DNA from 2 places in the Synechococcus sp. A15-127 genome. Region 2 is predicted to be linked to the other one. Evidence: predicted binding sites of a transcription regulator. Region 2 holds the regulator's gene; the other holds the start of a gene.
The links. The regulator HrcA, encoded in region 2, represses chaperone genes, less so after heat shock. The targets are predictions, from matches to a motif close to TTAGCACTCNNNNNNNNNGAGTGCTAA.
Positions count from the first base shown of each region.

Region 1: groES (co-chaperone GroES) is a predicted target of HrcA. The motif match lies at 2,146-2,172, and genes of this name have one in related genera.

Region 1 is NZ_CP047948.1:1,985,732-1,996,607, reverse strand. It holds gene atpC (ATP synthase F1 subunit epsilon) at 123-539, opposite strand; gene atpD (F0F1 ATP synthase subunit beta) at 539-2,002, opposite strand; gene groES (co-chaperone GroES) at 2,226-2,537, shown strand; gene groL (chaperonin GroEL) at 2,604-4,238, shown strand; gene SynA15127_RS10625 (sulfotransferase domain-containing protein) at 4,307-5,155, opposite strand; gene secG (preprotein translocase subunit SecG) at 5,152-5,382, opposite strand; gene gpmI (2,3-bisphosphoglycerate-independent phosphoglycerate mutase) at 5,388-7,025, opposite strand; gene pyrR (bifunctional pyr operon transcriptional regulator/uracil phosphoribosyltransferase PyrR) at 7,125-7,685, shown strand; gene SynA15127_RS10605 (ferredoxin-thioredoxin reductase variable chain) at 7,669-7,890, opposite strand; gene SynA15127_RS10600 (hypothetical protein) at 7,921-8,769, opposite strand; gene SynA15127_RS10595 (Hsp70 family protein) at 8,844-10,397, opposite strand; gene SynA15127_RS10590 (hypothetical protein) at 10,461-10,745, shown strand; gene SynA15127_RS10585 (DNA-directed RNA polymerase subunit omega) at 10,786-10,876, shown strand, end outside.
Region 2 is NZ_CP047948.1:2,282,569-2,293,444, forward strand. It holds gene SynA15127_RS12180 (CYTH domain-containing protein) at 1-399, opposite strand, end outside; gene SynA15127_RS12185 (NAD(+) kinase) at 402-1,352, opposite strand; gene nuoK (NADH-quinone oxidoreductase subunit NuoK) at 1,371-1,700, opposite strand; gene SynA15127_RS12195 (NADH-quinone oxidoreductase subunit J) at 1,714-2,319, opposite strand; gene ndhI (NAD(P)H-quinone oxidoreductase subunit I) at 2,316-2,954, opposite strand; gene nuoH (NADH-quinone oxidoreductase subunit NuoH) at 3,035-4,153, opposite strand; gene SynA15127_RS12210 (citrate synthase) at 4,181-5,371, opposite strand; gene SynA15127_RS12215 (histidine phosphatase family protein) at 5,396-5,884, opposite strand; gene SynA15127_RS12220 (DUF3352 domain-containing protein) at 5,862-7,451, opposite strand; gene SynA15127_RS12225 (rhodanese-like domain-containing protein) at 7,505-7,858, shown strand; gene SynA15127_RS12230 (heat-inducible transcriptional repressor HrcA) at 7,858-8,832, shown strand; gene trpB (tryptophan synthase subunit beta) at 8,845-10,101, opposite strand; gene SynA15127_RS12240 (class I SAM-dependent methyltransferase) at 10,124-10,876, opposite strand, start outside.

The DNA of each region.
Region 1 (10,876 bases), 300 kb from region 2:
TCGCAATCAACATTGTTTCGCCGGTCCGCTGTTGCAGTGGACCGGTTTTTTTGTGCTCTTGGCCAATAAAAAACCCCGGAAGCAACGCTCCCGGGGACATAGATCAATGAACGGAAGAACGATCAGCCAGCAACCTTGCTGGCCTGCATGCGGGCGCGGGCGACATTGAGCTGCTGCTGAGCTTTCAGCTTCTCGGGGGATGCGGGCTTCCCTTCCATGCCGGCCACCGTGCTGCTGGCGGACTGGAACTCTGCATCGGCGGAGTTGCCGTCGATGCTGCTGCCCAGTTCGGCACCGTTCACCAGAACAGTGACCTCGTCGGCATCCACCTCAGCGAAACCTCCCATCAGGGCGATGGAACTCCAGCCGCTGTTGGTGCGGACGCGGAGAACACCGACATCAATCGCCGTCAACAAAGAGATATGGCCCGGCAGGATGCCGAGCTGGCCTGTGGTGCTGGGCAGAATCACTTCATCAGCGCTGCCGTCGAACACGTTCTGGTCCGTGGCCAGAACGCGCAGGGTTAGAGAACCGCTCATCAGTTGGCCTCAGCAGCGATCTTCTCGGCCTTGGCCTTGGCCTGATCGATGTTGCCAACCAGGTAGAAGGCCTGCTCGGGCAGGTGGTCCAGCTCACCGGAAAGGATCTGGTTGAAGCCGGAGATGGTCTCATCCAGCTTCACGTAGACGCCGGACATGCCGGTGAAGATCTCAGCCACAAAGAAGGGCTGGGAGAGGAACTTCTCCACCTTGCGGGCTCGGTTGACGGTCTGACGGTCCTCCTCGGAGAGTTCGTCGAGACCGAGAATCGCGATGATGTCCTGAAGCTCCTTGTAGCGCTGCAGGGTCGACTGCACAGCGCGGGCGGTGCGGTAGTGGTCATCACCCACAACGGCCGGCTGAAGCATGGTGCTGGTGGAATCCAGAGGATCCACAGCGGGATAGATGCCTTTGGATGCCAGGGCGCGGTTGAGCACCGTGGTGGCGTCCAGGTGGGCGAAGGTGGTGGCGGGAGCCGGGTCGGTGAGGTCGTCAGCAGGGACGTAGACGGCCTGGATCGACGTGATCGAACCTTCCACGGTGGAGGCGACGCGCTCCTGCAGGGTGCCGACGTCGGTGCCGAGAGTGGGCTGGTAGCCCACAGCGGACGGCATGCGGCCCAGCAGAGCGGACACTTCGGAGCCGGCCTGCACGAAGCGGAAGATGTTGTCGACGAACAGCAGCACGTCCTGCTTGTTCACGTCACGGAAGTGCTCCGCCATGGTCAGAGCGGAGAGGCCCACGCGCATGCGGGCGCCGGGGGGCTCGTTCATCTGGCCGTAGCAGAGAGCCACCTTCGACTTGGAGAGGTCGTCGGAGTTGATCACTCCGGACTCCTTGAATTCCTCGTAGAGGTCGTTGCCCTCACGGGTGCGCTCACCCACTCCGCCGAACACGGACACACCACCGTGTTCCTTGGCGATGTTGTTGATCAGTTCCTGAATCAGAACGGTCTTGCCGACACCGGCACCACCGAACAGGCCGACCTTGCCTCCCTGGCGGTAGGGAGCCAGCAGGTCGATCACCTTGATGCCGGTCTCGAACACCCGGGGCTTGGTCTCCAGCTCGGTGAGCTTGGGAGCTTCGCGGTGGATGGGAGCTGTGGCGGAGGCGTTGACGGGGCCCTGCTCGTCAACAGGCTCGCCGAGAACGTTGAAGATGCGGCCGAGAGTGGCTTCTCCGACAGGCACGGTAATCGGGGAGCCGGTGTCGACGGCTTCCATGCCGCGCACCAGACCGTCGGTGCCGCTCATGGCAACGGCGCGGACGCGGTGATCGCCCAGCAGCTGCTGAACTTCGGCGGTCAGAGCGACGTCCTGACCGGCGGTGTTCTTCGCCTCGATGCGCAGAGCGTTGTAGATCTTCGGCAGTTTCCCGGCTGGGAATTCCACGTCCAGAACCGGGCCAATCACCTGGCGAACCACGCCCTTGGTGCCGGCGGATGCAGGAGCAGAAGCGACCATAAGAAGAAGGGATTCGGGAGCAGGCGCAGCGCGCTCGGGCCCATTCGGAGCGGCGCAACCTTACCACTGCTGTGGTGGACCCTCCCCGGTTCGGTCACCCGCACAGTCAGGGTGCTGGTGGAGGGGCAGGGAGAATGAATAAGTTGGCACTCGTTGGCATCGAGTGCTAGCTCGTGTCGATGTGTGGCGCTGCGGCGCCCTGTCCCTGCCCCTGTAAGAACCCATGGCAGCTGTTTCCCTCAGCGTCTCGACCGTCAAGCCTCTCGGTGACCGCATCTTCATCAAGGTGTCCGCCTCCGAAGAGACCACCGCCGGCGGCATCTTTCTGCCTGACACCGCCCAGGAAAAGCCCCAGGTGGGCGAAGTGGTCCAGGTGGGTCCCGGCAAGCGCAACGACGACGGCAGTCGTCAGGCCCCCGAGGTCGGCGTCGGCGACAAGGTGCTCTACAGCAAGTACGCCGGTACTGACATCAAGCTCAGCGGCGACGAGTACGTGCTCCTGTCCGAGAAGGACATCCTGGCTGTCGTCAGCTGACGCGGTTGTCCGCTGACGCCCAGCACTTTCCAATCACCCCACTTCATTCATAAGGACACGCCTTCCATGGCCAAGCGCATCATTTACAACGAGAACGCCCGCCGCGCTCTCGAAAAAGGCATCGACATCCTGGCCGAGTCCGTTGCCGTGACCCTCGGACCCAAGGGTCGCAACGTCGTGCTGGAGAAGAAGTTCGGCGCTCCTCAGATCATCAATGACGGTGTCACCATCGCCAAGGAGATCGAGCTCGAAGATCACATCGAGAACACCGGTGTCGCCCTGATCCGTCAGGCCGCGTCCAAGACCAACGACGCCGCCGGTGACGGCACCACCACGGCCACCGTTCTGGCCCACGCCATGGTCAAGGCGGGTCTGCGCAACGTGGCTGCCGGTGCGAACGCCATCACCCTCAAGAAGGGCATCGACAAGGCCTCCGATTTCCTGGTCGGCAAGATCAAGGAGCAGGCCAAGCCCATCGCTGACAGCGGTGCCATCGCCCAGGTGGGCACCATCTCCGCCGGTAACGACGAGGAAGTCGGCCAGATGATCGCCGACGCCATGGACAAGGTCGGCAAGGAAGGCGTGATTTCCCTGGAAGAGGGCAAGTCCATGGAGACCGAACTGGAGGTCACCGAGGGCATGCGCTTCGACAAGGGCTACATCTCCCCCTATTTCGCCACCGACACCGAGCGGATGGAAGCGGTGCTCGACGAGCCCTACATCTTGCTCACCGACAAGAAGATCGGCCTGGTGCAGGACCTGGTGCCTGTTCTGGAGCAGATCGCCCGCACCGGCAAGCCCCTGCTGATCATCGCCGAGGACATCGAGAAGGAAGCGCTCGCCACCCTGGTGGTGAACCGCATCCGTGGTGTGCTGAACGTGGCTGCCGTCAAGGCTCCCGGTTTCGGTGACCGCCGCAAGGCCATGCTCGAGGACATGGCGGTGCTGACCAACGGTCAGCTGATCACCGAGGACGCCGGCCTCAAGCTGGAGAACGCCAAGCTGGAGATGCTGGGCACAGCCCGCCGCATCACCATCAACAAGGACACCACCACCATCGTGGCCGAGGGCAACGAGGTGGCTGTCGGCGCCCGCTGCGAGCAGATCAAGAAGCAGATGGATGAGACCGACTCCACCTACGACAAGGAGAAGCTGCAGGAGCGTCTGGCCAAGCTGGCCGGTGGCGTTGCTGTGGTGAAGGTCGGTGCAGCCACCGAGACCGAGATGAAGGACAAGAAGCTTCGTCTTGAGGACGCCATCAACGCCACCAAGGCGGCTGTCGAGGAGGGCATCGTCCCTGGTGGCGGCACCACCCTGGCCCACCTGGCTCCAGCTCTCGAGGAGTGGGCCAACGGCAACCTCTCCGGTGAGGAGCTGATCGGTGCCAACATCGTGGCTGCGGCTCTCACCGCTCCGCTGATGCGCATCGCTGAAAATGCCGGTGCCAACGGCGCCGTCGTGGCAGAGAACGTCAAGTCCCGCTCCATCAGCGAGGGCTACAACGCTGCCACAGGTGATTACGTCGACATGCTGGCTGCCGGCATCGTCGATCCTGCCAAAGTGACGCGCTCCGGTCTGCAGAATGCCGCCTCCATCGCCGGCATGGTGCTGACCACCGAGTGCATCGTGGCTGACCTGCCCGAGAAGAAGGACGCAGCTCCCGCCGGCGGCGGCATGGGCGGCGGCGACTTCGACTACTGATCCAGTCGATCAACCTGGTGATCATCCGGCCCCCGCTTTAGCGGGGGCTTTTTTCATGGCTGCGGTCGTCAGCGCCAGCCCGTTGGCACGCGTGGGCCGAACCGTCGGCGGGCCCAGTCGTAGGTGGGGGCGAAGAAGGCGCGCATGTCGTTCAACACCGCATCCAGCCCCTCCACTGTTTCGCTCTGCTTGGGTGAGGCATGCACGACGCGGTTGAACTGTGGCGTCAGGGCAGGAGCCTCGAGAAAGTCGGTGAGCCGGTTGATCTCGCTCTGTTGGAACAGTGTTTCGTAGAAGCCGTAGAAGATCTCCTCCGAGGGGAAGACCGCCTCGAGGGTCTCGGCCATCCGCTCGTAGGTGGTGCGCGACCGGCAGTTGGGTTTGCGGTAGAAGCTGCGCAGCTGGCTCACTTCCTGCTCGGCTGTAGCCCTGGCTGCGTTCTGCCGTTCATGCCGCAGCCGGTTGCGCATGCGCAGTTGTGACCAGGCCCGTTCGACGGGATCGCGCATCAGCAGGATCACCCGGATCGTGAATCCCCGGGCTGTCATCCCTTCACGGATCAGCTCGAAGCTGCTCTGAGGAAGCATCGAGTAGGCCGGGGTGATGTCGCCGACATGGGTGACCGCGGCCTCCCGCAGATGCAGGTAATCGAAATGGTTGAAGTACAGCTCCGGTGAGAGGCGCATCGCCTCCTGCAACCGGATCAGGTCCAGCTTTCCCTTGCGGCGTCGCCGGATCATGGCCTTCGCCGGATTGTTCCTGCGCTGGGCGACCAGCTTGTTGAACACGTGGAATTCCTTGATCCCGCCGTTGCTGAACCAGGAGGTCCCCGACAGTTCCGACTCCAGCCAGGTGGTGCCGCATTTCTGGGCTCCCACCCCGAGCAGGAAGATCTTGCCGGCTTCGCAGCGGCTCAACCCAGCCAGCCGGCACTGAGGATCACGGCGAGGCTCAGGAATACCGCCAGGCAGATCCAGGTGGCGCGGTTGAGCGTGGCTTCGGCGCTGCTGGCGCTGCTGAACATCGAGCTGCCGCTCGCCGCCAGGCCGCCCATGCCGCCCCCTTTGGGACTGTGCAGCAGCACGAGAAGGATGAGCAGCAGGCCGGTGCCGATCCAGGTCCAGGACAGAATCGTGGTGAGCATCGCGTTCAGACGGTCAGGGGGAGACGGGCGGAGATGGCGTCGCGGTCGACCCCAGCCATCGGCTCGATCAGGCTGCGGCCTGTCATCGCTTCCGGTTGAGGCAGGCTGAGGATCTCCAGCAGGGTGGGGGCAATGTCGGCCAGGCCACCATCACCGCGCAGCTGGATGGAATTGCCATGGCCGGGCAGCTTGCGCCGTTCCCCCTCCACCAGGATCACCGGCACCGGGTTGGTGGTGTGGGCGGTCCAGGCGGCACCGTCAGGACCCTGCATCAGTTCGGCGTTGCCGTGATCAGCGGTGATCAGCATCGTTCCTCCCATGCGGCCCACAGCGTCGAGCAGACGGCCGATGCAGCGATCCACCGTGGCGATCGCTTCGGTGGCGGCCTCCATCACACCGGTGTGACCCACCATGTCGGGGTTGGCGTAGTTGATCACCACCAGGGTGTAGATCCCCTTCTCGATGGCGGCGATGCAGCTGTCGGTGAGTTGATCGGCGGACATCGCCGGTGAGAGGTCATAGGTGGCCACCCGGGGGGAGGGCACCAGGTGGCGATCCTCACCCGCTAGCGGTTTCTCGATGCCCCCGTTCATGAAATAGGTGACGTGTGGGTATTTCTCCGTTTCAGCCGTGCGGTACTGGCGCAGCCCCTGGCCGGCCACCACCTGACCCAGCAGGTCGTCGAGGGGTTCGGGGGGGAAGGCCACCACCACGGGCAGGTCCTGCTCCACCTGGGTGAAGGTGACCACATCGAGCTTCGGGGTGTGGCGGCGCTGGAAGCCGTCGTGGGAGGGCAGACACAGGGTCTGAACAATCTGACGGGCGCGGTCGGGGCGGAAGTTGAAGAGCAGCACGGCATCACCGTCCTGCATCACCACGTCCTGCAGGCGCACAGGCTCGAGGAATTCATCGGTGGTTCCGCCGGCATAGCTGGCGCTGAGCACCTGCTCCGGGCTGCTGTCGGTCCGAGGGCGATCAGGATCTGTGTAGAGGTCGTAGGCCTTTTCCGTGCGCTCCCAGCGCTTGTCCCGGTCCATGGCCCAGTAACGGCCGCAGAGGCTGGCGACGACCCCGACACCCGCGGCGTCGATCGCCGCCTGCACCTGGTTGATGTAACCCAGAGCGCTCTGGGTGGGTGTGTCGCGGCCGTCGGTGATGGCATGAATCGCCAGGCGGCTGATGCCGCTGTCGGCGGCCCAGCGAATCAGGCCGCAGAGGTGATCCACATGGCTGTGTACACCACCGTCGGAGCAGAGACCGAGAAGATGCAGGGTGCCACCGTTGGTCTTCACCCGCTCGGCCAGCTCCTTCAGGGCCGGGGTGTGACGAAGCTGGCCATCGCGAACGGTATCGCTGATGCGCACCAGTTCCTGGCGGATGATCCGACCGGCACCGATGGTGAGGTGCCCCACCTCGGAATTGCCCATCTGCAGGTCCGGCAGTCCGACGTGGGAACCGCTTGCCTGGATCAGAGTGCTGGGATAGGCATGGCGGAGGGCCTCCATCACCGGCGTCTCAGCCGAGCGGATGGCGTTGTTGTCGGAGTCCTCCCGATGGCCCCAGCCATCCAGAATGGTGAGGACCACCGGAGCGACTGTTCCGGTCTGGCCTGAACCGCTGGTAGAGCTTTTGTTCACGTTCACCCGTGACGGTGGGTTCTTAAGACCTTTTGCAGAATCAACCTAACGCTCCATCCGTCTGCAGGCCTCACTTTCCCGGATTCACCACAACGTCACCGTTTCATGTCTTCCAAGGCCGACAACGAACGGATCGAGATTTTTTCCGAGCGGGAGCTGGGGCGGACCCTGGCACGGCTGGCCACGCAGATCCTGGAGACGGTGGAGGACAGCCGCACTCTGATGCTGCTGGGGATTCCCACCCGCGGCGTCCAGCTCTCGCGTGTGCTGGCCCGCGAGCTGGAGCGGCTCAGTGGCCATGCCATCGCCCAGGGCGCGATCGATCCCACGTTCCATCGGGATGATTTGGAGCGGATCGGCACCCGTCTGCCCCAGCTCACCACCCTTCCCAGCAGCGTTGAGGATCGCCAGGTGGTGCTGGTGGACGATGTGATCTTCACCGGACGGACGGTGCGGGCGTCCCTGGAGGCGTTGCAGAACTGGGGCCGTCCGCAGCGGGTGATGCTGCTGGCGCTCGTCGACCGGGGCCACCGCGAGCTGCCGATTCAGCCCGATTTCTGCGGTCGGGTCGTGCCCACCCGACGCAGCGAGACGATCGAGCTGCGGTTGCGGGATGTGGACGGGGAAGAAGGGGTGTTCCTGCGGCGGCTTAGCCGGCCGACTTGAGCTCGTCGGCGCGGAAGTGGGCCTTGTAGCGACCGAAGGCCACGATCACCGGAAGCGTCGGGCTGATCACACGCCCCTTCCAGTCGTTCAGCACATTCACCACATCGCCGCTCTGGCCCTGCATGTCGAAGGCCTCGCCGCGATGTTCAGGGTGGTTGAAGACCACGACCGATGTCTCGACCGTCACCTTGTCTCCCACCTGCATGGTCGTCGCGTCGTCAGTTTGTGCATTTTGTCACGGTCCCTCCGCAGGGCGTCGCAGGCAGAAGCTCTCCGGTCCGTCCTCCTCCACGGCTCCGCCGAGGTTGCTGCAGCTTTCCTGGAACGCTTCCCAGGGATCCATGCCGCTCACGAGGCGGTCGCGCACCGCTTCATCGAGTTCGGCCCCGGCGATCACATCCGGATTGGACGCGCCATGCTGCTGGTGTTCCTGGGTGCTGCGCAGGGCGTTGATGGCGCTTTCGATCGTGCGCCGGCTGCCGCTGGCCTGGTCCTGCCACCAGGGGTGATCGAGACGGTTGAGGCTGTCGAGGGCTTCCCACCAGCGTTGATCGGCCATCAGCTGTTCCAGCCGATCATTCTCGAGACGGTTGCGGTTCCAGACCTCCTGCAGTTGCTCACCCAGGCGTCCGCTGCCGGCGGGCCTGCCTTGGTCGAGGGGGGCCAACAGAGCGATGGCCGACTCCAGCTCGCCGTCGCGGAACAGCTCCAGTGCCTGTTCACGCAGGTCGTCGCGCCAACGGTTCAGAGTCTTGCGGTCCAGGCTTGCATCGCCGTGGCCGGACTGCACCAGCTGCTGCTGCAGGGCCAGGGCGGCGTGACGCTCGCCCCGATCCCACAGCCGCTGAGCCTGCTCACGGCGGCAGAGGGCCTGTTCTTCCGGAGCACCCTTCCCCAGCCAGCGCAGGGCTGCCAACTGCTCGCTGTAGCGCAGGCAGGCGTTCAGATCACCAACACGGGAAGCCTGTCGAAGCTTTCCGGGGAGCTGACCCTCCCACCAGTACGCACCAGCCGCAATGGCCATCACGACACCGGCGGTGGCAACGACCCAGAGCCGAAGCAGCAGGTGGCGGCGGGGCGCCAAGGATCTCAAGGTCACGCACTGCCACTGTTCTATGGATCTCCTGGCGTCGCTCCCATCCCCTGTGGACGGCGTGATCAGCGGACGGTTCCCAGTTGCAGGGCCGGGAGCTCGCGACCGCTGCGCAAATCGTGGATCTCCGCGATCAGTGCCGCATCCGCGTCGATCCTGATGCGCAGGCGCAGGCAGTCCTGGCCCGTCTCCCCCGGGGGATCCAGGGGCAGCACCGCAGGGTTGCCGGGCCATGGCTGGTGCCGGACCTCCCCGGCGTCGCTGCTGCGCAGGGTGGGAATCCCCTCCACGAAGACCACGTCATGACGCCCTTCGGTCTGGGGCTCCGCCAGCACCAGTTCCAGTTGCTCCTGGCCGCTGCGGCTGGCCGCCATCACCAGTTCCAGGGGCTCTGGACTGGGCCAGGGCTGACCAGCCACGAACAGGGGGTGCCAGCGGTGCGCCCCACTGCGTTGATCCCAGGTCCGCATGGAGACTCCGTGTTGCAGAACATCCCGCACCTGCACTCCCGGGGTGAGCTGCAGGGCTCCAAGGGCGACCGCCTCCACCGGTGGCGGGGTGAGCAGTGGAGCCGGGGCCGTGTGTTCCTGCAGCCAGCGGCGCAGCCAGAGCAGCTGTGCACCGCCGCCCACGGCCACCACCCCCTGCAGATCCTCCAGATCGCAGCCGTTGCGGCGCCCTCCGGTCAGGGCCTCCTCCAGCAGCCGCTCCAAGGCGTCGTCCATCCCCCGCTCTTCCAGCAGCCTGTCGAGCTGCCGCCTTGAGAGCTGCAGGCTCTGTTCATCAGCGGACTCCTGCAGGTCCTGATCCAGGCCGAGATCCGGATCGCTCAGGCGGCATTTCAGCCGCTCGGCGGCATTCAGCAGGGTTGTGGTCGGCGCGGATGAAGGGCAGCAGGCGGCCACGATCCAGCGGTCGATGTCCCGGCCGCCCAGGCGCAGGCCCGCCTTCCCCAGCACCCTGGCCGTGCGGAGTTTCTGGCGGCTGCGATCCCCGAGGCTGCGGCCGTGGAGCCGCAGCAGCTGGGCGATCGGAGCCGCCCGGCCTTCGCCCCCTTCCAGTGACACCAGCGCCAGGTCGAGGGTGCTGCCGCCGAGATCCACCACCAGCAATCGCGATCCGGCCGGCAGGCCCGCCCCGAGGGCCGCTGCCGTCGGCTCATCCACCAGGGCGATCTCCTGTACAGGCAGGGCTGCGCAGGCCTGCAGCAGCCAGTTTCGGTACGGCTGGTAGGTCTCCACCGGGGCGGTGAGCACCAGGCGTTGAATCGTCAGGGTCGGGGGCAGGCGGTCCCAGATCTGCAGCAGCAGCTGTTCCCCGGCCCGTTCGGCAACGCCTGGAACCGCTCCGGCGCCGATGCCGCGTTTGAAATCACGGGCCAGCTCCGGCCCTGTGCTGTCGGCCAGGCCAGCCTCCAGCACCTGCCGGCCGATCAGGGGCGTGGGCTCACCCGCCCAGACCAGACTGGGCACCTCACCGGGGCGAAGGCTGATGGGTGGCAGGTCCAGCAGCTGAGGGTGTGGCTCGTCCTGACGCTGGATGGCCACCACGGTCGTGGTGCTCCCCAGATCGATGGCCAGGGTCGCGAGGGTTGAATTCTGAAGCTTTTCTTCTCCCACGCAGGCGAGAGCCGTGCTGATGGGCACGTTGAAGTGAGAACGAGATTACGGGGATCGGGTCAGATGGACCGTCTGCAGCAGCTGATCTTCTCTTTTTATCGGGAAGATCCCCGGGTGGAGGAGCTGCTGGAGCCTTTGCGGGACTGTCGCATGCGTCGCAGCTGGGGCAGCATCCGGATCGAGTGTCTTGACATGACCCATCTGGAGGAGGTGAGTGATCTGCTGACCTACCTGCGGTTGCCGTTGGCTGCCCTCGGGCTGGGACGACAGATCGTGCTGAGGGTTCCCGGTTCCCGTCAGCGCAGCTACCCGATGCACGTTCCGTTCACCAGCGATCAGCTGGCTTGAGATCAACCTTTAAAATCATTTATTAACGCGTGTATCAGCTGTGATTTCTGCAGGGGTGGATTCCCAGGACCTCGCCAAGCGAGGAGAAAGCCTGATCCGTCAGTCCAGCAACCGCTATCTGACCACCGTTC
Region 2 (10,876 bases):
CCAAGCCGGGATCTCCAGAGCATCATCCGCCCGCATCAGCTCCACTTCGGCCAGCACCAGGGGCGCATTGGCTTCTGCAAAACAATCGACCACCCACTCCCCACCTGGAAGATCGAGGGCATAACGGATTTTTTCGAGACGATGAGGCGCGAGCCGCCACAGATCCTCGGCATCAGAGACGGGGATGCCGTACTCAAATTCATGACGCGCGATTCCACTCGGATCCGCTGAAGCCTTGAGCGTCAGCCAGGCCTGATCCTCACCCCTCAGACGCATGCGCACCGTGATGCCCTCGGCACTGGAGGCCAGATATCCCTGCCGCAGAGGCTGAGGGGGCCCGGCTTGGGATGTCCAGCCGTCATTCGTGACCAGAAAGCGGCGCTCGATCTCCAGACCCATGATCAGTTCTGTGATGGCTGCGAGGCCGTGAGACTGCTGGCCCAGTGCAGCTTGCAGGCGAGGGTGCGGTAGTAGGAGGGACTCTGATCCAGCTGCACCATCTGCGCATGGTGCCGGGCCTGATGCACCACACAGCATTCACCCGGTTCGATCACGGTGCAGCCGACCCCGTCCTTCCAGAGTTTGACGCGGTGATCGGCGTGGCCCAGCGGCCAGATCACCAGCCTGGCTCTCGGAGGCACCACCAGCGTGCGGCTGGAGAGGCTCATCGGACAGATCGGTGCCACGACGATGGCGTCGATGCCTGGGTGCAGGATCGGTCCACCGGCCGCGAGCGCATAGCCGGTGGATCCTGTGGGAGTGGAGAGGATCAGCCCGTCGCCTCGCATCTGATCGACCACCTCACCATCGACCTCCAGCTCCAGGGTGCATGTGGGAGAGATCTCATCCCGGTAGGCCCGCAGGTAGAAATCGTTGAGAGCCCAGTGATGCTCTTCGTCATCCTCCAGATCCGGCTGAAGCAGAGGAGCCGGGGAATCAGCTCGCTCCTCCGCGCAGCGACGGTCCACCATCGCCTGGAGCATCATCCGGCGCTCGATGGCGAATTGATCGTTCAGCAGCCGCTGCCAAATCTCATCCCCGCGCAGAACCCGGCGGTCGTGGGTCAGGAAACCCAGATGGCCGCCCACATTGATGCACAGAATCGGGATCTCATGCACCGCAAGATGACGGGCAGCCCCGAGCACCGTGCCATCTCCTCCGAGCACCACGGCTAGGTCCGGCATCGGCTCCTCCATAGCCAGCAGGCCCGGGAAGGGATTCACCCGAGCTCCCGACATGGCGGTCACCACCTCGACACCCATCTCCTTGAGCTCTCGGGCGCACTGACGGGCTTCCCTCTGAGCAGGCTGACTCTCTGCCCGATAGATCACCCAGACCCGCTCGAGACGCATCGAACCGGTGGTCCGCCGTTACCAGCGGAGCAGATTGAACTGTTCCATATCAACCGTAACCCTGTTGCGGTAAAGCGACAGCAGAATCGCCAGACCGACGGCCGCCTCTGCCGCTGCCACGGTGATCACGAACACGGCGAACACCTGACCCCGGATGAGGTCACCGTCGACGTAGGAGGAAAAGGCCATCAGGTTGATGTTGACCGCATTGAGCATCAGCTCGATGCTCATCAGCACCCGAACAGCATTGCGGCTGTTGATCAGGCCCCAGACGCCGATGCAGAACAGCATCGCGGCCAGCAGCAGATAGGCCTGAAGAGACGGCAATCCGTTGAGCAGCTCGGACATCATTCGGTTCGGATCAGGGAGAGGAACGCCGCTCAAGCAGCAGAGGTGTACGGGCCTTCTCGATCAGGCCTTGATCGGCCACCTCACCGGTGGCGACATCGGTGGCGAGCACATCACGCCGAGCCAGAACGATGGCGCCGATCATGGCCATCAGCAGCAGCACCGAAGCCAGTTCGAAGGGCAGCAGGTAATCGGTGAACAGGTGTTCGCCGATGCGTGCTGTCGCCTCCTCACCGATCGCCGGCGGACCGGGCAGAGACCATGGAGTGGTGACCACAACCCGAACCAGCAGAGCCAGGAGAGCCGCACAGACACCGCCGGAAACAAGGCGACGGAGATTCAGTCGATCGATCGCCTTGAGATCCTCGCGCTTGTTGACGAGCATGATCGCGAACAGGATCAGCACATTGATGGCACCGACGTAGACCAGCACCTGAGCGGCGGCCACGAAGCTGGCATTGAGCAGCAGATACAGGCCTGCCACCGCCATGAACACACCCCCCAGCAGGAATGCTGAGTAAACGATGTTGCTGAGCAGCACGACGCCGACGGCACCGATCACAACGACGGCGGACAACGCCAGGAAACAGATCAGCTCAGTGGTTCCGGCGATGGTCATGCGTCCCCCTGCTTGGCAGCCACAGAGGATTCTCCCGCATCCTTGCCGGTGGGCGGCGCCATTGATTCGAGCACTTCGGCAGGCAGACGACCGGCTCTGGGGCGATCCGCCGCCACACCGTGAGGGGACATTTCACCGGCGGGCAGGTACGCCAGTTCGCGCAGCGGCTGGACCGATGGATCGGTGGTGACGCTGGTTGGCAGACGGCCGAGCGCGACGTTGTCGTAGTTGAGGCTGTGGCGATCGAATGCCGCCAGCTCGTACTCCTCGGTCATCGAGAGGCAATTGGTTGGGCAGTACTCAACGCAGTTGCCGCAGAAGATGCAGACCCCGAAATCGATGGAATAGTTCCGCAGCTCCTTCTTCTTAGTGGCTTTGTTCATCACCCAGTCGACCACCGGCAGGTTGATCGGACAGACCCGGACGCACACCTCACAGGCGATGCACTTGTCGAACTCGTAGTGGATCCGTCCGCGATAACGCTCGGACGGGATCAACTTCTCGTAGGGGTACTGCACCGTCACTGGACGGCGCTTCATGTGATCGAAGGTGACCGCGAATCCCTGGGCCAGATTGCGGGCCGCATCCACCGCATCCCGGGTGTAGTCGCCGACCTGTCTGAGGAATCCGAACATGGATCGAGGGCTGGTGAAGAGGAAGGATGTGAAAAGCCTGCGCCCATGATGACGGCACAGGACCTTTAAGGAGGTTCAGGTCAGCCGCCGAAAGCGACGGGAAAGGCCAACTTGAGGGCTGCCGTCACCAGAAGGTTCACGAGAGCGAGAGGCAGGAGGAACTTCCAGCCCAAATCCAGCAGCTGATCGATGCGGACCCGTGGGGTGGTCCAACGCAGGAGGATGGCCACGAAGACGAGCAGATAGGCCTTCAGCACGGTCATCACGATGCCGACGGAACCGGTGATCACCTGAACCACCGGGGCATCCACGGATTGCCCGAGCCAACCAGCCAACCATTCCACGGGGATCGGGAAACCCCAGCCACCCAGGTACAGCACTGAAACCAGAACTGCCGAAAGCACGAGGTTGATGTAACCGGCCAGATAGAAGAGGGCAAATTTCATGCCGGCGTACTCGGTCTGATAGCCCGCCACCAGTTCTTCCTCTGCTTCAGGAAGGTCGAAGGGAAGTCGCTCACATTCGGCCAGGGCACAAATCCAGAAGATCAGGAAGCCCACCGGCTGACGCCAGATGTTCCAGCTGAGAATGCCAGCCCCCGTCTGCTGACTGACGATGTCAACGGTGCTGAGCGAGTTGCTCATCATCACGATGGCCAGCACGGCCAGGGCAAGCGGGATCTCGTAACTGATCGATTGAGCGGCGGCGCGCAATCCACCCAACAGCGAGTACTTGTTATTGGAGGCATAGCCACTCATCAACAGGCCGATGGGTTGGATGCTGCTGAAGGAGATCCAGAGAAAAATGCCAACGCCGACGTTGCTGATCAGCAGGTTCTGGCCGAAGGGGATGATCAGCCAGGAGATGATCACCGGGATCACCACCAGCACTGGCCCAAGCGTGAACAGGAGACTGTCGGCCCGCGCCGGAATGATGTCCTCCTTCACCAGCAGCTTGAGGCCGTCAGCCAGCGGCTGAAGAACACCGAGGGCACCGGCGTACTCGGGTCCGATGCGCTGCTGGACGGCGGCGGAGATCTTGCGCTCCAGCCAGACGGACACCAGCACACCGACCACAGCTGCGATCAGCACCAGCAGCATCGGCAGAGGAAGCCAGAGCAGACGGGCCACGTCCGCTGAGAGTCCCAGGCCTTCGAGGGCCTGACTGAAACTCGATTCCAGGTCCAGTCCCGGGCTCACCATGGTGTCGTCGGAAGTGCCTGCAACTTAGGCGGCCGCAGCCGGTTCACGCTCGCTGATGGGCGTCCAGGAGCGTGGTTCGGAGCCTGAATAGATCTGCGAGGGCCGGAAAATACGGTTGGCACCGAGTTGCTCACGCCAGTGGGCGAGCCAGCCGGCCACCCGCGCGATGGCGAACACCGGTGTGAACAGATCTCGGGGAATTCCAAGCTTGCGGTACACAAGCCCGGAATAGAAATCGACGTTGGGATAGATGCCCTTGGCCCCCAGTCGGGACTCGGCCGCCACCTCCAGCCCCCGTGCCACGTCGTAGAGGCCGTCATGGCCGAAACGGGCGAACATCTCCTCAGCAAGAACCTGGAGGATCACGGCGCGGGGATCCTTCACCCGGTACTCACGATGGCCGAACCCCATGATCTTCCGCTTCGCGGCCATCGCCTCATCGAGGTAGTTGCCGGCGTTCTCCGCTGAGCCGATCTGCTCGAGCATGGCGAGCACATCCTCGTTGGCACCTCCATGCAATGGGCCGGCCAAGGTGCCCACGGCAGACGCCACCACGGCGTACGGGTCCGTGAGGGTGCTGGCGGTGACGCGGGCGCTGAAGGTGCTGGCGTTGAGGCTGTGCTCGGCGTGCAGGATCAGGCAGCGATCGAAGATCCTGGCGGCCAGGGAGTCCGGCTCCCGCTCCGTGAGCATGTAGAGGAAATTGGCGGAGTAGGCCAGATCGTCCCGGGGCTGGATCGGATCCTGGCCCTTCCGGATGAGCTGAAAAGCCGCCACCATCGTCGGGATCTTGGCGATCAGCCTGACCACGGCGTCATAGATGTACTGCGGGTCATCGATCGCCCGCCGGGAATAGAACAGTCCCAACGAGGCGGCGCTCGACTGCAGCGCGTCCATCGGATGGCCGGAGGCCGGGAAGCACTTCATCATGTCTCTCACCCGGAAGCTCACCCGCCGGTGCATCTGTACCTCGTGCTCGAAGGCCTCGAGCTGATCGTGCGTGGGCAGCTCACCCCAGATCAACAGGAACGCGGTCTCGAGAAAACTGCTGTTGGCCGCCAGGTCATCCACCGGGATCCCCCGGTAGGTGAGCAGGCCCTTCTGACCATCGATGTCGCAGATGGCGGACTGGGTGGCCGGAACACCGTCCAGGCCGGGTCGAAGTTCGATTCCGGTGCGCGCATGGCGCAGTTCGCCGGACTGCTGCTGTGCCAACGCCTCGATGCCGCTACTGGCAACCTAAGCCGGAGCGTCTGAGCCCAGCAGCAGTCCAGGCCGCAGCAGGGCCTGCAGCTGCCAGCTCCCGCCGGAACCTTGCAGTTGGATGACTCCGGCCTTGCGCAGCGCCAGGGAGCCCGGCACCAGACCCAGCAGGGAGCAGGCCAGATCGCTGAGATCAGGCTCATGGCCCACCAAACCAACCCGCCCGCTCAAGGCCTGCACCAGAGAGGCGGCCGCACCACCGGGCTGAAGCCAGGGGTGCGGCTCCAGCTGAGGGCTGAGGCCGGCCTCGCAGGCGATCTGCGCGGTCTCCAGTGCCCGCCGGTAAGGACTGGTGATCAAGCGCTCCACACAAACACCGCGGGACACGAGTGCGGCGATGACGGCCTGGGTCCGCTGGCGCCCCCGGGCGGTGAGAGCCCGATCCGGATGATCCAGCCCACCGGGACGCTCCTCGGCGATGCCATGCCGCAGCAGCAGCAGTTCAACCGAGTTCGAGGCGGGCATGCATCGGCAGCACGGAGCGGTTCCCATCGTTGTGATCACTCTCCAGCGCCAGGGCGAGACCTTTGACCCTCGCCTGAAGCGGATCACCCGAGAGTGCCTGCACCAGCCTCCACGGGTACCAGCGGCCCAGCAGGCTGCGGGCCGGTTGATCCGCCAGCAGCAAGGTCTGACTCGCCGCTTCGGCCCCATGAAGGGCACGCCACTGGTTCTGACGATCCGAGATGCCTCGCGATTCCCTGCGACGCTCAAGCGCAGCCAGGGAATCTCCCCACCAGTCGAGATCCGCCTCACCGGCACTGGCGACGGCGAGCTGGGCGTCCAGCCCCTCTCCGCGTCCTCGCTGACGCACCAGCCGCGTCCAGACCTGCAGCGTTTCGCCGTCTCCGGAGAGCTCGGAGCGGGCCAGCCCCTCCTCCTGCAATCGGTCGTTCAGCGATGACCGGGTCGGATGGCCAGGACGGGTGGCCAGCAGCCAGCTCTCCGCCTGCTGCAACCACAGCAGCGGTCCGTCATCAAGGCGAGCGATCTGACCCGCCGCAGGCTGATCGGAGAGGACATGCCGAAGCAGGGGACCCACCCACTGCACCAAGGGGTGGTCATCGTCGGCACGGATCAGACGACCAGGATCCTGCAGCTGCGCCAGCCAAACGGGGCGTCCGACCGCTGCGGGAATCAGCCCATCGGCCGGTGCCCAGGAGGCAATGTCCAGAGGGCCGCGGAAACGCAGCAGACCATCCACTGCCAGATCACGACCGTCCGGATGCAGCCGGGCCACGAGCCCCTCAAGATCAGGCCGGTCGGCAAGGGCCGCCGGCAGCTGGAACCAGTGCTCCAGAGCTGAGGGAGACACGGTCATCAGGGCGACCCCCTGACCCAGCTCCTCCAGCTGACGCTGTAACTGCGCATCCCCCAGCTGGTGCTGATCCTGGAGTTGAGACACATCCAGGGCCTGTTCCAGCACGCCGCGACCTGACGCGAGCAGCAGCAGATCGTCATCGATCAGCGTCGTGGCCAGAGGAACCGGAGCCCTGCCCTGCAAAGCCCCACGGCCACTGATCAGACCCATGCCGCGGTAGCTGGTCACCTGCAGGTCGGTCCCGGCCAGGCTGCGGGTTTGCCAGAAACGCTGCAGAAAGAGTCGGGCGCCATCGCTGCTGCGGCTGGAGAGAGCCAGGATCCAGCCGGGATCGGATCCGGATCCGTCGGCATCCAGCAGGGTGAGGCTGACATCCGAGCCGAGCCAGGAGGCCAGCTCGGAGTCGTAATCCAGGCCTGCCAGAGCGAAGACGCCCTCACGCCAGCGACGTGCGGCGTCTCGCGCCTGTCGTCGTTCCGATGCGGGAGCCACCGCCTGGACATAGGCCGGCAGACGGGACGGATCCGCCAACCAATGAAGGGAAAGAGCCGCCTGACGGGGCACAAAGCGGGCAGCACGAGGCAGCTCCGGCGACGCCTCCGCCAAGCGGAGCGGGCTGCGGCGGTCCATGGCCCACAGCACGCCGAGCGTGATCAGCAACAGGGAGAGCAGCACTGCGATCAGCGCACTCAGAAAGGGGCGGGCCTTCATGGGCCTGCAACATCGTGTGACTTCATCTTTGTCCATCGCCGCAGAATGGCGCCATGGCAGACCTTCATCCCCGACCGATCACCGCTGCGGAGCTGCAGCGATGGATCGAAAGTGGCGACAACCCTCCGCAGCTGGTGGACGTGCGGGAAGACGCCGAACTGGCCATCGCGCCTTTCCCTGCTGAGGTGGTTCATCTGCCGCTGAGCCGTTCCGGGGACTGGCTCGACACGGTTCCTTCGCGACTTCCGGCCGACCGCCCCGTGGTGGTGCTGTGCCATGCCGGTGTGCGCAGCCAGCATTTCGGCCTGTGGCTGTTGGAACAGAAGAGGCACGGAGAGGTGTGGAACCTTGAGGGTGGTATCGACGCCTGGAGCATGCAGGTGGATTCGCAGGTGCCCCGTTACTGATGAAGCCCCTGTCCGCACGACAACGACAGGTGCTGCAGGCGACGGTCCACCACTATGTGGACACGATCGAACCCGTAGGCAGCCGCACCCTGGTGCAACGCTTCGGCATTCCCGCAAGCTCCGCCACGGTGCGGTCCGCGATGGGCGTTCTTGAGCAGCGCGGACTGCTGACGCAGCCGCACACCTCCGCCGGACGGGTTCCCAGCCCGCTGGGCTACCGCCACTACGTCGACTGCCTGCTGCCGGAACCCGGGTCAGCGGTGCAGCTGCTGGAACGGGAGCTGGCGGGCCTCAGCCTGCGCTGGGCGGCCCTCGACGATCTGCTGCTGCAACTGGCGCGACGACTGACGGACTTCACAGGGCTGATGAGTCTGATCACCCGTCCGGCCCCTCCCCGCAACCAGCTGGAAGCTGTGCGCCTGGTGAAGAGCGGAGACAGGCTTCTAGTGCTGCTGGTCGAGGACAGCGGCCGGGCCAGCCACCTCAACCTGAGGCTTCCCCATGGAGCTGCCGAGGAACTAGCGGCGATGGAGCGCTGGACCGATCGACAGCTGGAACAGGGAGCTCTGAACTGGGATGCCTTGCCGCCACAGCTGCAACGAAGCGGAGGCGTGCTGCGCAGCGCCCTGGATCAACCCACACCGACCGGAGGCGAACCGACGGTGGTCCATGGATTTTCGCGACTTGCAGCAGAGCCCGAATTCCACAGCGCCAGTGATCTGAGACCGCTCCTGGAACTGATCGATGAGCGTCCCGAAGCGCTGGTCAATCAGGGAAGTCAGGCCCGGGTCTGGATCGGTGAGGAGCATCCCCATACCGCGCTCCAGACCTGCTCGGTCGTTCAGGCTCCCTACCGATGTGGATCCGAAGGCATCGGACAGGTGGCCCTGGTGGGACCGATGCGAATGGCCTATGCCACAGCGAAAGCCGCTGTCCAGCGGGTGGCACGCCACCTTGAGCTGTTGCTCAGCTGAACGGCCGCGGCCTCAGAGCTGGTCCCCCAGCTTCTCCGCCACGGTGTTGACGTCCTTGTCGCCGCGACCGGAGCAGTTGATCACGATCTCGCTGCCCTCAGAAAGCGTGGGACAGAGGGTCTCCAGCCAGGCGAAGGCATGGGCGGTCTCAAGGGCCGGAATGATGCCCTCCAGTTCGCTGACCAGACGCAGGGCATCGAGCGCCTGCTGATCGGTGACGGCGCCGTACTCAGCCCGACCGATCTCCCGCAGATAGCTGTGCTCGGGGCCGACACCGGGGTAATCCAGTCCAGCACTGATGGAGTGGGCTTCCTGAACCTGTCCGTCTCCGTCCTGGAGCAGCAGACTCATGGCGCCATGCAGCACACCCGCACGCCCCTCGGTGATGGTGGCGGCGTGACGACCGGTGTCGACGCCATCACCAGCGGCCTCCACGCCGATCAACCGAACTGAGGTGTCCTGCACAAAGGGGTGGAACAGTCCCATCGCATTGGAGCCACCACCGACGCAGGCCAGAAGCACGTCCGGAAGGCGACCGAAGGCCTCCTGACACTGCTGCTTGGCCTCCTGACCGATCACCGCATGAAAATCACGCACCAGCATCGGGTAGGGGTGCGGACCGGCGACGGATCCGAGGATGTAGTGGGTGGTTTCAACGTTCGTGACCCAGTCGCGGATCGCTTCGCTGGTGGCGTCCTTGAGCGTTGCGGTGCCAGCGGTCACCGGTTGCACCGTGGCCCCCAGAAGACGCATCCGGAAGACGTTCAGAGCCTGACGGCGCATGTCCTCAGCGCCCATGTAAATGATGCAGTCCAGGCCGAAGCGGGCGCAGACGGTGGCTGTGGCCACACCGTGCTGACCGGCGCCTGTTTCGGCGATGATCCGCTTCTTGCCCATGCGCAGGGCCAGCAGGGCCTGACCCAGGGCGTTGTTGATCTTGTGAGCACCTGTGTGGTTGAGGTCCTCACGTTTCAGCCAGATGCGAGGGCCACCGTCACTGCGTCGGTAGTGGGCGGTGAGACGCTCGGCCTCGTACAGCGGTGTGGCCCGACCGACGTAGTTCTTCAGCAGCTGGTTCAGCTCGGCGGTGAAGTCTGGATCTTTCCAGGCCTGGGCGGCCGCCTGCTCCAGCTCCGCCAGAGCAGGCATGAGTGTTTCGGGAACGTACTGGCCACCGAAACGACCGAATCGACCGTGGGCTCCGGGACGCACCGATGGCTGCAGGCTGGATGGATCCGTAGTGCTGGTGGGGGGCAGGGTGCTGGTCACGGATCCACGGTGGAGCGTTGAATCAGCGTAAGCAGGCGATCACACGATGCCGCGGATCGCAGGCACGGATGCTCTGATCCCGAAACCCGGCCTGCTGCAACGCCGCCGGCATATCGAGGGCGAAATATTGCTCGATGTAAGGCTCCGTGCTTTTCAACAGCGTGGCCACCGGCGCCGGTAACAGCTGAAGAACAGAGGAGGCAGGATCCTGATCCACCATCACCAGCACCCCGCCTGGACGCAGCAGCCGTCCTGCTTCGGCGAGGACGGCGTGGGTCGCCTGCTGCGGCAGCTCATGGCAGACGAACTGCAGGCTGATCAGATCGACGGACCCCGATTCGAATCCGGTGCTCTCGGCAGCGCCATGGCACCACTCGGCCACCAGTCCCTGGCTGTCGCGCACCCTGGCCACCGCGAGCATGTCGGGTGAGAGATCCAGACCGATCACAGTCGGGCCATCGAACCCGGCGGCATCAGCACGCTGATTCAGCCAGATGGCGAGAGCCTGGGTGCTGACCCCCACAGAACAGCCCAGATCCACGACTCGGCGGATCGGGCCCTGCAGCAAGGGCTGAACAGCAGCATGGATGGCATCCCGCAGACGCGTCTGGGCCTGAGCTGGCGTCAGATCGTCGTCGGGCCAGACCCGCAGGGCCATGGCATCGGTGGCCTGCTCCGCCTCCGCTGCGGCCTGCCAGCAGAGATTGCCCTGCTCATAAGCGTGGAACCGGGCGCGGTAGTAGGCCGGTGGCGTGAGACCAGTGGTGGTGCTCGA